3 regions of the Cytobacillus mangrovibacter genome follow, and region 1 is predicted to be linked to each of the others. Evidence: riboswitches for the same ligand, from Rfam matches in the RefSeq annotation. Region 1 holds a riboswitch; each other region holds the start of a gene.
The links. Region 1 has a riboswitch for cyclic di-GMP ahead of ACFYKT_RS20540 (methyl-accepting chemotaxis protein). Riboswitches for the same ligand answer to the same signal wherever they lie in the genome.
Positions count from the first base shown of each region.

Region 2: another riboswitch for cyclic di-GMP. It lies ahead of ACFYKT_RS13875 (sensor domain-containing diguanylate cyclase); the one in region 1 lies ahead of ACFYKT_RS20540 (methyl-accepting chemotaxis protein).
Region 3: another riboswitch for cyclic di-GMP. It lies ahead of ACFYKT_RS19825 (EAL domain-containing protein); the one in region 1 lies ahead of ACFYKT_RS20540 (methyl-accepting chemotaxis protein).

Region 1 covers NZ_JBIACJ010000018.1:42,781-46,999, reverse strand. Annotated here, with positions in the region: gene ACFYKT_RS20560 (M48 family metallopeptidase) at 1-405, shown strand, start outside; gene ACFYKT_RS20555 (hypothetical protein) at 519-809, shown strand; gene ACFYKT_RS20550 (DUF2085 domain-containing protein) at 839-1,168, shown strand; gene ACFYKT_RS20545 (DUF4180 domain-containing protein) at 1,203-1,568, shown strand; cyclic di-GMP riboswitch class I at 1,741-1,831, shown strand; gene ACFYKT_RS20540 (methyl-accepting chemotaxis protein) at 1,945-3,636, shown strand; gene sstT (serine/threonine transporter SstT) at 3,981-4,219, shown strand, end outside.
Region 2 covers NZ_JBIACJ010000007.1:78,985-83,203, reverse strand. Annotated here, with positions in the region: gene ACFYKT_RS13885 (NADPH-dependent FMN reductase) at 1-24, opposite strand, end outside; gene ACFYKT_RS13880 (methionine aminopeptidase) at 218-430, shown strand; gene ACFYKT_RS13875 (sensor domain-containing diguanylate cyclase) at 489-1,670, opposite strand; cyclic di-GMP riboswitch class I at 1,750-1,834, opposite strand; gene ACFYKT_RS13870 (MATE family efflux transporter) at 2,120-3,481, opposite strand; gene ACFYKT_RS13865 (molybdopterin-dependent oxidoreductase) at 3,694-4,219, shown strand, end outside.
Region 3 covers NZ_JBIACJ010000016.1:41,433-45,651, forward strand. Annotated here, with positions in the region: gene ACFYKT_RS19825 (EAL domain-containing protein) at 1-2,295, opposite strand, end outside; cyclic di-GMP riboswitch class I at 2,399-2,486, opposite strand; gene ACFYKT_RS19830 (PilZ domain-containing protein) at 3,148-3,612, opposite strand; gene ACFYKT_RS19835 (spore gernimation protein GerQ) at 3,840-4,085, shown strand; gene ACFYKT_RS19840 (spore coat protein) at 4,102-4,219, shown strand, end outside.

The DNA.
Region 1 (4,219 bases):
CATGTCGTGTTTGAGGGAGAAACATTGCATATATATGTGAAGCTTCTTGAGGATGAAAGAATAAAGCAAGCTTTAAAACGATTCTATTACAAACAATGTAAGTCATTAGTGGAGAAGAGTATTGCCTCCTATCAAAACAAATTTAAGGAAAAACCGCGTTCCATCCGTATATCAGATAGCAAAACTACGTGGGGAACCTGTGATTCAAGGAGGCAGTTAACTTTTAATTGGCGGTTGGCGATGGCACCTCGTGAAGTAATTGACTATGTAGTCGTTCATGAAATGTGCCATTTCGTTCATCTGAATCATGACCGCTCCTTCTGGCGCCTTGTTGGAAGTATCATGCCTGATTATAAAGACAAGGAGAATTGGTTAGCTTTATCTAATTGGAAAATGACTGTTTAGTATAAAATAATTCCCAATGAATTCTAATAGTAAATGATAATAATGGTTAGGAATTAAACGATTTGATAGGTATTGAATGAAAGAGCAAGAGAAATAAATAAGGGAGGAAGTACATGTTTTTTATCGGATTAACCATTTCGCTTATTTTACTTTTGTCGGGAATCGTTCTGCTTGTACAATCTTCTTATATAATAGGAGGCATTCTATTAGGTTCGGGCATAATTGTACTCATATTATTGATTCATTATTATCGAAAAAGAAATCGTAAAAAAGATAGCGGGATTTCGGATTGTTTGGATTGTGATATTCCTGTAATGAATTGTCCAAGTCTATCATCAATGAAAAAAATGGACTGTGATTGTGATGGAGATAAAGGATTTGATTGTGATTGTAGTCCCAATTGATTGACCTAACAATAGGGAGGAAAAAAACAATGAGGGAGCTTTTGATGACTGTCCCGTGTCATCGTATACCTGAAAGATGTCTTCACTTCAAAGGGAAGCCCATGCCCCTATGTACAAGATGCTTTGCAATGCTGCTTGGCTATCTTTTTACACCGATTGCTTTAGCTTTTCACATGGTCGTACCTTTGTGGGTCCCAATTATTTTGGCGGTTCCTCTTGTAATAGATGGATTTACACAGAAATGGAAGTGGAGGAAGAGTTCTAACCCTACTCGTTTTATAACCGGCATTCTTTTTGGAATTGGGCAATCACTATTTATTTCCATTATGATTTGGAGTATTGTTCAATTCTTTATATAGCGCTATAAAGATTATTGAGAGAGGATGGATAATTATGGAGATAACTGCAATAACAGAAAATGGCATAGGTATTGCTGTTGTAAAATCTAATGAAATCCTAATTAATGATGTTCAGTCGGCTTTGGATTTTATGGCAACAGTACAGTATGAATCAGGCTGCAATCGTATAATTATAAATAAATCAGCAATTTGTGAGGACTTTTTTCACTTAAAAACAAGACTTGCAGGAGAAATATTACAAAAATTTGTTACTTATCATGTTAAATTTGCAATAGTTGGTGACTTTTCTAATTATGAAAGTAAGAGTTTGAAGGATTTTATTTATGAGTGTAACAATGGTAAGGATGTATTTTTTGTTCCAGATGAAGAAAAGGCGATAGAAAAAATGATGAATGTTTAATTCATAATTCAATTCTTTATGGACATTAAAATAAACAATTCGACAAAGAGGTATGCGGAACAATTTAATCAATCAAATATTTAGGTGTGGGCAGATGTTCGTACAAGTTTTATTTGCTAATATTCATAAATACCTATATTATTATTTTTATATAGTAATAAGGAATTAGATAATTAATAAGGGGCAAATCTATTGAAAAATAGAGACGCAAAACTACAGGGGCTAAAGTATGGATTGATATACTATGCCAGCCAGTTGCTGAAAACAATTGTTTTCATTACTAGACCCTTCTATTTAGAAGGGTTATTTTTGTGTGAATTAGGTTAATATCACAGCTTTGACCATGACAATAATTAATAGGGAGAGAAACAAAATAATGAGGATAAGTGTAAGAAAAAAATTACTGCTCGGTTTTATTTCAATTATTATGTTAATAGCGATCATTTCAACTAGTTCCTATTATCAGTACGATATTATTAACAGAAATTATGCCGAAGCCATTGATGAAGGCCTTCAAAAAAATAAGCTTGTTTCTGAGATGCAGGAGTCCGTTTTATCAGAACAGATTGCTTTGCGTGGTTTTATTATTAGCGCAGATGAAACCAATATCAAGCGTTTTAATCAATCACATGATGAGTTTGTAAAAAGTTCAAAAGAATTTTTAAGTCTAAAGATTGATTCAAAGGCACAAAAGATAATCGAGGATTTAATTGAAGTAGAAGTGCAATACCGAGAAGTAGCTTTAGAGGCGATTGAATATAAAAAGACGGAACAATTGGATAAGATTACAGGATTAATGAAAATAAGAGGAAATGCCATCTCTAGCAGGGTAGCTGAAAATGTTGAAAAGGCCCTTCTTAATCAGGAATTGTCATTTAAAGAAATGAGTAAGGAACAATCGAATCAAATCACGCACATGAAAACCTTATTAGTTGTTATTTCCCTAGCTGCATATCTTATTGGAATCGCTGTTGCCATCTATTTAAGCAAAATAATCTCCAAGCCTGTTCAGCAAATTTCAAAATCGGCCGAGCAAATTGCTAATGGAAATTTGCGATTGGATGATATCAAGATCAAGAATAGAGATGAAATTGGTCAATTAGCAGACTCATTTAATCAAATGACCCATAATTTAAGGGAATTAATTGTACAGGTGGATCATACATCCGGACAGGTTGCATCTTCTGCTGAGGAATTGACTGCTAGTGCACAGCAAACGAATGCGGCAACCGAGCAGATTGTAACTGCCATTCAGGAGGTTGCTAGCGGATCCGAAATACAAGGGAAAAATACAGAAGATAGTGCGATAGCAGTGAATGAGATGGCTTTGGGGATTCAGCGAGTAGCGGAAAAAACGGCAACTGTGGCTGAATCGGCATCAGATACGACAAAACAAGCCGTTGTTGGCAATGATTCGATTATAAAAGTAATCGAGCAAATGAGGTCAATAAATAGTTCTACCGATGAAACGAACAAAGTAATTAAAGAATTAAATAGTAAATCAGCAGAGATTGGTCAGATTATTGATATGATAACGGGAATAGCAGAGGAAACGAATTTATTAGCTTTAAATGCTGCAATTGAATCAGCTCGAGCTGGTGAACATGGGAAAGGTTTTGCTGTTGTTGCAAATGAAGTGAAGAAACTGGCTGAGCAGTCACGAGCATCAGCAACCCAAATTGCTAACCTTGTACATGTCATTCAAAATGATACGGTGCGAGTTGCTGATATGATGGACAAAAATACAAATGAGGTCAATGAAGGAATGGATTTAGTACAGGACACTGGAAAAACGTTCGACTTCATTATGAAATCAATTGAGAATGTAAGTGATGAAGTTCAAGAGTTATCTGCTATTTCAGAGGAAATGTCAGCAAGCGTGGAACAGGTCAATTCCTCTATTGCCGAAGTTTCACTAATTGCAAAAGGGGCTGTTGGCCGTACAGGCGAGATAGCTTCTGCTTCAGAAGAACAGTTGGCATCAATGGAAGAAGTCACTGCGTCTTCATCCACATTAGCAAAAATGGCTGAGGATTTAAAAGGTTTGATTCGACGATTTACAATTTGATCCCAACTAATTGGATAGTCTTAAAAACAAGCGCTACTCATCGTAAATGAGATAGCGTTTTTTTATTCCTTTTTGTCAAATGTTATTAGTATAGTGAATACAGGCAAAATACTATTTGACAAATAATATTTTCTTTAATACATTTATAATATTCTATTAATTTATAATAATCTTAATTTAAATAATAGTATTGTAATATATTAAGCAAGAAAGTATAATACAATTCATAGATAAAAGACAGATGTCCATATAGGGTGGAATACCCTGAGGGTGTCAATTAATTAAATGAATCAATATACACAAATTGTTAGCAATATCAGAATTTTAACTAAGGGGGAACATCTATGAAGAGCTTATTCAAAAAGTGGAATCAAGTGAGCTTAGTCAAACAAATCATCATTGGTTTAATTATCGGTATTATTTTGGCTTTAGTTATCCCAGAAGTAGCCAAGCCTGTTGCTATTTTTGGTTCATTATTTGTAGGTGCTTTGAAAGCCATTGCACCAGTGCTTGTACTATTTTTGGTTATGTCAGCTATTGCTGGGCACAAAAGTGGCAAGAAAACGAATATGAAGTCCGTTAT
Region 2 (4,219 bases), on a different contig from region 1:
ACCTGATATACCAAGTATTTTCATTCGTAGTATCTCCTTTCCTTGGTGTTCCTCTTTTTACAGGAAATGTTTATTGCTCATTTTCAACATGCGAACAATAATAACCTAATTATACATTATCATACACTTTTTCTTCATAAATGCGAATTAAAACAACTTATGTATAAATTTAAGTTTATTCACAAAAAATAAGAAAAAGATAGTTGAGGTGAAACGTATGGGACTATTGAATTCGTTTAATGAGTGGAGAGCAAATAGATACGAAAAACATGTATCTCAAATGGAAGAGGAGAATAAATGTCCAGAATGCTATGGCCGAGGATTTTCCGTATACCCTGGGAACGAATATGCCTACCATGCCAATTTATTTGATTGTCCTGGCTGCAGCGGAAGCGGGCAATATTCAGATTGGGAAAACCAGATTGAATAAGAAAAGTGTCAACACCACAAAGGATATTCATCCCTTTTCGGTGTTGACACTCCCTATTTTAAGATGTAACCATTTGATTTCCGCCTTGTTTTTTTGCTTTATATTGAGCTTGATCGGCAGATTTCTTTAAGGTATCTACAGAAGAACCATTCATCGGATAGGTTGCAACACCTGAACTAATTGAAACAGTGATTTCACAGTCTGAAATTCTAATTGGATGCTGAGCTAAGTATTCCGCTAATTCTTCATAAATTTGGTCCACTCTATGTTGAGAAGAGCCCTTTATGATAATCATAAATTCGTCCCCTGCATAGCGGTAGCCTACGACATTTTCATCACAAATACTTTTGATCCCATCAGCTAAAACCCTCAAATATAAATCACCAATATCGTGGCCAAAGTTGTCATTTACCTTCTTTAAACGATCAGAGTCAATCATCATAAGGGTAATTTCTTGTCCTTCTGAGCTAATTAACTTGGATAAATCATTATGAAAGGCACGATGATTTTTCAATCCTGTCAATTCATCTGTTTGTGACATTAAATATATTTTCTCATAAAGTCTTGCTGTCTCTATTGAATTGATAACTTGATTCCCTATAATTTGCAGTAATTCTTCATGTTCCTTTCGATAGGCAAAGTCAGATACACTTTGTGCAGAAATCACTGCTTTTACATGATCATCAATAATTACGGGGACAAAAATGCCGGACTTTGTATCTGTTACTCCAAACGTTGTATCTGTTTGATCAAGACTTACTTTCCGGGGATGAACAATTTCTTTTGTTGTAATGGCTCTAGTAGTAAAATTATTCCCCATTTTTATATAATCTTGTGGATAGAATATGCCATTCTCCACCATAAAAATAAAGTGAATAAGTGGATTTCCTTCGGTGTATAACGCAATAAAAAAGGAATCTGTCGGCATTACTTGAGAAACCATTTCATATGCCTTTTTAAGCAGAACTTCTTCATTCAATGTTTTACTGCAAACTTGGGCAAAATCATGCAAAATGATGTAATGCTTATTTAACCAGCTCATATTTTCCATTTGTACATTTACTTTTTGTAATTGTGATAGTAAAGATTCAACAACCTGTTTATCGCTATCTTCGCCGACCGTGCGAATAATTTCCTTATAGGTATCCCCTGAGATAATATTTTTCTCTGTACCGATCTTTTTCAATAGTTTTGTAATGATCCCTAAGATTTGATGGATATTTTCCTTGTGTTTACCCATTTTTAACACTTCCAAAGATATATTTTCACAAAAAATAGACTAACCAAATACCGATTAATCTAACTCATTCATAGTTATACACGGTAGCTGGCTGGCATTGTCTAATGACTTTAGCCCCTCTAGCTTTGCGTCCTCATTTTTCAATGAATTTGCCTTTTCTATAATTAAATTGGAATTCTGAAAAGTCATAAAATGGTTGTATCTTTACTATATAGTTCTTAATAACCATAGTCAATTCATTTTCAATCAAAAAATGGGAAATAGGCAGAATTTTTTCAAGATTCCCTATTCTAGTTTCCGACTATTGTAGGTCAATTTGAAGTTATATTTTATCCCAATATATATATTATCATAAAATCAAATAGTTTAGCCATGCAAAGCTTTAAAGGGAAAATAAGGTATTCAACTATTTAAAGTGAATACCTTTTTCCTTTACCTATCACGTTATCCTATCCTACTTGTCTGCTAACAAACTTCTTCTTTTGAATATAAATGAGCCTCATTGACAAACAAACGCCAGCAGCAAGCAATCCAACTGTTAATCCAACCCAATAGCCTGTTGCACCTAGATCGGCAAAATGTGCCAGAATATATCCAACTGGCAAACAAATGAGCCAATAGGCGATTAGTGTAATAATAAATGAAATATTTACATCTTTATAGCCCCTTAATGCTGCCTGTGCCGTTGCTTGTATAGCATCCGATATTTGGAAGAATAGGGCATAAATTAAGAAATGGGCAGTTAAAGAAATAACGGCTGCTTCATTGGAATAGAATCCAGCCACTTCATAGCGGAACAGAACGACTAACAATCCTGTGAAGAGGGCTATTATAACAGATAGATAGATTCCTAACCAGCTATATGCTTTTGCATCCTTAAATCTCCCTGCTCCGACCTCATACCCAACTAGGACCGTTTGGGCCATTGAAATACTCATAGGGATCATATATAAGAAGGAGACAATATTTAAAGCAGCTTGATAAGCCGCAATCGTGTTAACATTATATTTACTTAGTAAAATAGTTACAACCGCAAACATACTTGTTTCAAAAAAGATGGATAGCCCCATTGGCACACCAATTTTCAGGATTTCTTTACATTTATCTAAAGAAAACTCTCTAGAATTTGAAAAGATATTGTAAACTGAAAATGGTTCTTTCGTTTTTATAATATATATCGTCATCCCCAATATTAACCAATAGGTAATAGCAGTAGCATACCCTCCACCTGCGCCCCCTAGTTCTGGGAAACCTAATTGACCAAAGATGAATACATAATTAAAAAATAAATTGATTGGCAAAGCCAATAACAAAATAACCATAACAACACGAGTTTTGCCAAGGGCATAAATAAATGACCTTAGAACATTAAAAGTAAAAAAGGGAATAATCCCAAAACTTAGGCCAACCAAATAGTTAAATGCTGTTTCATGCACTTGATCTGGCAGATTCATTGTCGTTAATAATGGATCTAAGAAAAAGAATCCAATAATAATAACGGCAACCGCAATCCCAACCGCTAAATAAATTCCATTCTTCACTATCGACGTAACTTCCCCCGTTTTCTTCTCGCCGAAACGCTGGGCCACAATGGGAGAAACAGCAAGCAAAATGCCGCTTAAGCCTGTAAATACTGGATTCCAAATGGATGACCCGATCGCAACACCTGCGAGTGCAGATGAATGATACTTGCCAGACATAATTGTATTAAAAAACACCATTGAAAACATTCCAAGCTGAGTGATCAGAATTGGAACCAATAAGATGAAGGTTTGCTTTATCTTTTCTTGAATAGTAAACGTTTGGTTCATAGCTATGGACTCCTTGAATAAAATATTCCTTATTAAAATAGTTATAATCTATCATACTCTATCAACCCTACTTTTCAAGTAAATTATCACTCTTTAATAGGATTCTAATAATGATAAATGATTGCGGTCTTTTTCAAACTGTCTTATGATAATAACAATATTAAAACATTGTATTCTTGCACCTGATTAACCTGGTAAAGGAGAATAGTTTAATGACCACTTTTGTAAATCAACAAGATGGTGTTTTTCCATCTGTGTGCCCCCTTGATTGCCCAGATCAATGCGGCTTACTCCTTCATAAAGAAAACGGAAAAATTGTAAAAGTTGATGGAGATCCGAATCACCCAGTAACCAAAGGGAATATTTGTAATAAAGTGCGAAATATGAAGGAAAGAATTCATAGCGAAAATCGCTTGAAATATCCAATGAAGCGAGTAGGCACCAAGAATGAAGGGAAATTTGAACGGATAAGCTGGGAGGAAGCAATTCAAACGATTACTTCTCACTGGAAAGAACTGATTCAAACGGCCGGTCCTGAGAGTATTTTGCCATATAGCTTCTACGGGAATATGGGGAATCTTACAGCGGAAGGAATGGATCGCCGCTTCTTCCACCGCTTAGGGGCTTCACAACTAGACCGGACAATTTGCCAGGCAGCAGGAACAACCGGCTATAAATATACGATGGGCGGAAATCTAGGGATCGACCCTGAAGATACGATTCATTCAAAGCTTATCA
Region 3 (4,219 bases), on a different contig from region 1:
GACTGTTTGAATATGATTAAGTGCTGCACTCAAGACTTCTTTGTTATAGTCAATAACCGATGTTTCATTATTTTCTAATGTATTTTTACTTTCTATGGACGCGGATTGATTATCAGTATAGAATTTTAATTTCTCCTCACTTTTTTGTAAAAATGATTCAAAATCTAATGGTGATAAAGGGGGACTAAATAGATAACCTTGAATGACCTTACAGTTATACTTCCTTAGAATATTTAACTGCTCAATCGTTTCAACACCTTCGGCAACTACTGACATGTTTAAACTATCTGCTAATGAAATAATCGTGGAGATTAACATGTTATTTTTAGGTAAAGTTGATATATCTTTAATAAACGACCGATCAATTTTAATGGTATCGACCGGAAAACGTCTTAAATAATTCAGCGAGGAGTAACCAGTACCAAAGTCATCAATACTAATGTGTACACCTAATTTTCTTAACTGATTTAATGTCTTTGTTATAGTTGTTTGATTTCCCATTAGAATGGACTCTGTAATCTCAATTTCCAATAGCTCGGGATTAAAATTAGTTTCAATCAGAATTCCGTTTATCGTTTCATAAAGATCCTTTTGCAAGAATTGCTGTGCTGAAAAATTGACAGCAACACGAATAGGCGGCAACCCTTTCTTTTGCCAAGCACTGCTTTGTTGTAGGGCATTTCTAAGTACCCATTCTCCAATTTTCACAATTTGGCCAGTTTCCTCAGCTAAAGGAATAAATTCAGAAGGTGATAATGTCCCCCAGCTTAAGTGTTCCCAACGTATCAGCGCTTCTGCACTTTTTATTGTTCCCTGATCAATGTCTACCCTTGGTTGAAAGACAAGTGTAAACTCTTCACGTTCTATTGCTTTACGCAAATCATTCTGCAGCATAAAGGATCGATAGGATTGGATGTCCATTCCAGAATGATATACTCTATATTGATTTTTCCCTTGTTCTTTTGCACGATACAAGGCAGCATCAGCACTTTTCATTAACATTTGTTCATCTCCGCCATCATAAGGGAAAATACTGATTCCTATACACACGGTAATGAATAACTCATAACTATCAATATAAAATGGAGCTTTAAATACTTCTAATATTTTTCCTGCAATTTCCAAGGCATGCTCTCTATCTGTATTCGGCAATAAGATATTGAACTCATCACCGCCCACCCGCGCAACCAAACCTAATGTTTGCACACTGTCTTTTATTCTTTTTGCAATTTCTTGAAGAACTTTATCACCAATAATATGACCAAGTGAATCATTAATATATTTAAATCGATCCATATCTAAATACATAACTGTTAATGTCTGATTGGTTTGCCTTGCATGATTTATCTTTAAGATTAATTGATCATTAAAAAATCTTCTATTTGGCAATTCTGTCAAACCATCATGATAGGCCATATAAGTGATCTTTTCCTGGTATTGCTTCTGATTGGTAATGTCCCGGATCGTGCAGGCAATAAAACAGCGATTATGAACCCAGCGTTTGCCAATCTGAACCTCAGCAGGAAAAGCCGTTCCATCTTTTAATGTAAGAATTACTTCATCTAATTTCTCGTACCCTATGAAATTATTCAAATGATTAACGGCTGATAGAACACTGTTAATATATTCTTCCGTATCAACACCTGTGAAAAGTGTGGTTATGTTTTCCCCTAGAATAGCCGCTTTATCTTTTTTAAACATCTTCTCCGCTGCGGGATTCACCTTTAAGATAACCCCATCCTGATTGACAATGATCATCGAATCAATGGAAGTCTCATTAATGACATTCGCCAGTTCTTCAGAAATTCGCAGCTGTGCTGTCATATTAGACAACTCTGAATTAGCCTTCTCTAGTTCTCTTTTCTTTTCAGTCAAATCTTCAGCTTGTTGTATAAGAAGTTGTTTCATTTTGTAGAGTTGAACAAATCCTTCCACCTTTGCCTTTAAGATGACTGGATCAAATGGTTTTAGAATATAGTCAATCGCTCCAATTGAGTAGCCTGTAAAAATATGCTCGGAGTCAAGATTATTGGCAGTAATAAATAGAATGGGGATATTTTTCGTCTTCTCTCTTGCTTTAATGATTTTCGCTGTACCAAAGCCGTCTATACCCGGCATTTGAACATCTAATAATATCGCAGCAAAGTCGTATTTTAATAAGTGTTTTAACGCCTCTTCACCCGAAAAGGCTTTTATTAAATTATATTCCTCTCTTTCAATGATTGCTTCCAGAGTCAGTAGATTTTCAGGCCGATCATCAACTAATAATAGATTAATTTTTTCATTGCTCTTCAAAATAAAGTGTCCACTCCTCTCTGTAAAGTCTGATTTCCTTATAAAAAAAAGACTACCTATATGGGTAGCCTTAAATAAACATTTACTTCTATGTTTACTTTTTACTGGCAACCCGACTATCATTGTCCCTTTGAGACTTTAGACTCGTAGCTTTGCGTCCTTATCTTTCAATAAGTTTGCCTAAATAATTTAGTTCTAATAGTTTTTGTAAAACTACAGTTTACAGTTGTTTACTTTTTACCTTAAGCACTTCTTCCTATTACCTTGTTAATTCATTTATACTATACGAATAATATTAAGTAAATGATTTTGTCAATTTTGGGAAAATTATGCCGAAGGTGGTATACCGGGGGATTTGTAAATATTTAATTTCTATTTAATGTTTGAATAAATCTTCGTTGAAACTTAAAAAATAAAAATAGAAGCATCCCATAAGTTTTGGTCAAATTGTGGGATGCTTCTGTTAAAATTCTCAGGGTTAGCATTCCACTTTCGTGTTGCTAACCGATCCTTATGTCAAGGGTTTGACGGGCAGATTACATCATGCCGCCCCTAAGGTGAGAGTGTGTAATATCTTTAACCTAGTGTGTGTAGAGTGCGGTATATCAATGTTTTGTTAAATTCTGACTGTAACATCTTTAACGAGGTTTTACTATTTTTTACTGGATTGCGTTAGCAAAATGTTAGCAATTTGCTAGCCTGGTTACGACCACGAAATTAACAATTTGCTATTAACGGATTTACCATATAGAAACGTCAAAAGGTTTTGAATATCATTTTCTATATGAAAATTCCCAATTTATTGTTCTTATATAAGCACGAATATCAATTGTGAAAGGGCTTCAATATTCATCAACCAATTTTGCCTCGATTTTCAACTTGAAAATTGTGTATTGCTAAATTTAATCTTGTTATGTCTTTTACAGATAAATCAACAAACTGTACACCATAAGAAATTGATTTCCCTTTAATGTAATCTTCTCTTCTCATGATTTTACCTTTTAAATCAAATAATTCGCCGTAGAAGGTAAAATTAATTTTTATTATAATATTGTATTTTACAGGAAATTCAAAAGACGTTAGAAACTTCAGACCACCAATACTAAGATCCTCGATTACTCCATTAAAATTCCTATTCTTTAATTTCCCTATAGAACTATTACCAAATTCCATTAGAGTAAAAGTACTTTCTATTTTAGGAAGGTTTATTCTATAAGAATTTCTCTTTTCAATTGGACTAGTCTTTTTAACGATATTTAGGTTATTTTTAGAATATCCACCTCCGATCCAAAGTATACAGGGTTGGCCAGGGGGGATTTATTTTCACAGAAAAATAGAGTATAAAATCGGATTATATCCATAGAATACAAGATTTACTATTTCGCGGATAATTCAGGATCTGTAATTGGAATAAATACTCCTTCCATACCTTTAAAGAGGGAGGTTGTCATATATCCATCTTCTTGCAAAAAATTTATAATAATTTTATTTTGAATTTGGAAATATACCTTTGTATAAATAAATCAATAAGAAGGGAACCAAAAATGGACAATCAAAAATTAGCAGATCATGAATCATTAGATTTACATGAAGTTATCAATTTTAAAACCCTTTGCTTAGCGAAATCAAAACTAATGCAAGGACTCGTATTTGATCATGATTTGAGAGCACTAATGCAAAAAGATGTTGAACAATCCATTCTAGCGCTTGGAGAATTACAGGCAGTTTATCAACGTGCACCTTTTGAAGCTCCTGTTCCTCAAAACCGGCCAACACCAATAATAAATTGAAAGGAAGTATAATTCATTGAATAATGACTATTTAGACCCTATAAACTCGTTACATGTACCCGAGCTAGCTGATACCACATTTGCAATGGATTTCCTTCTTCGTGCCAAAGAAGGTGTCCGGAATATTGCAGTCG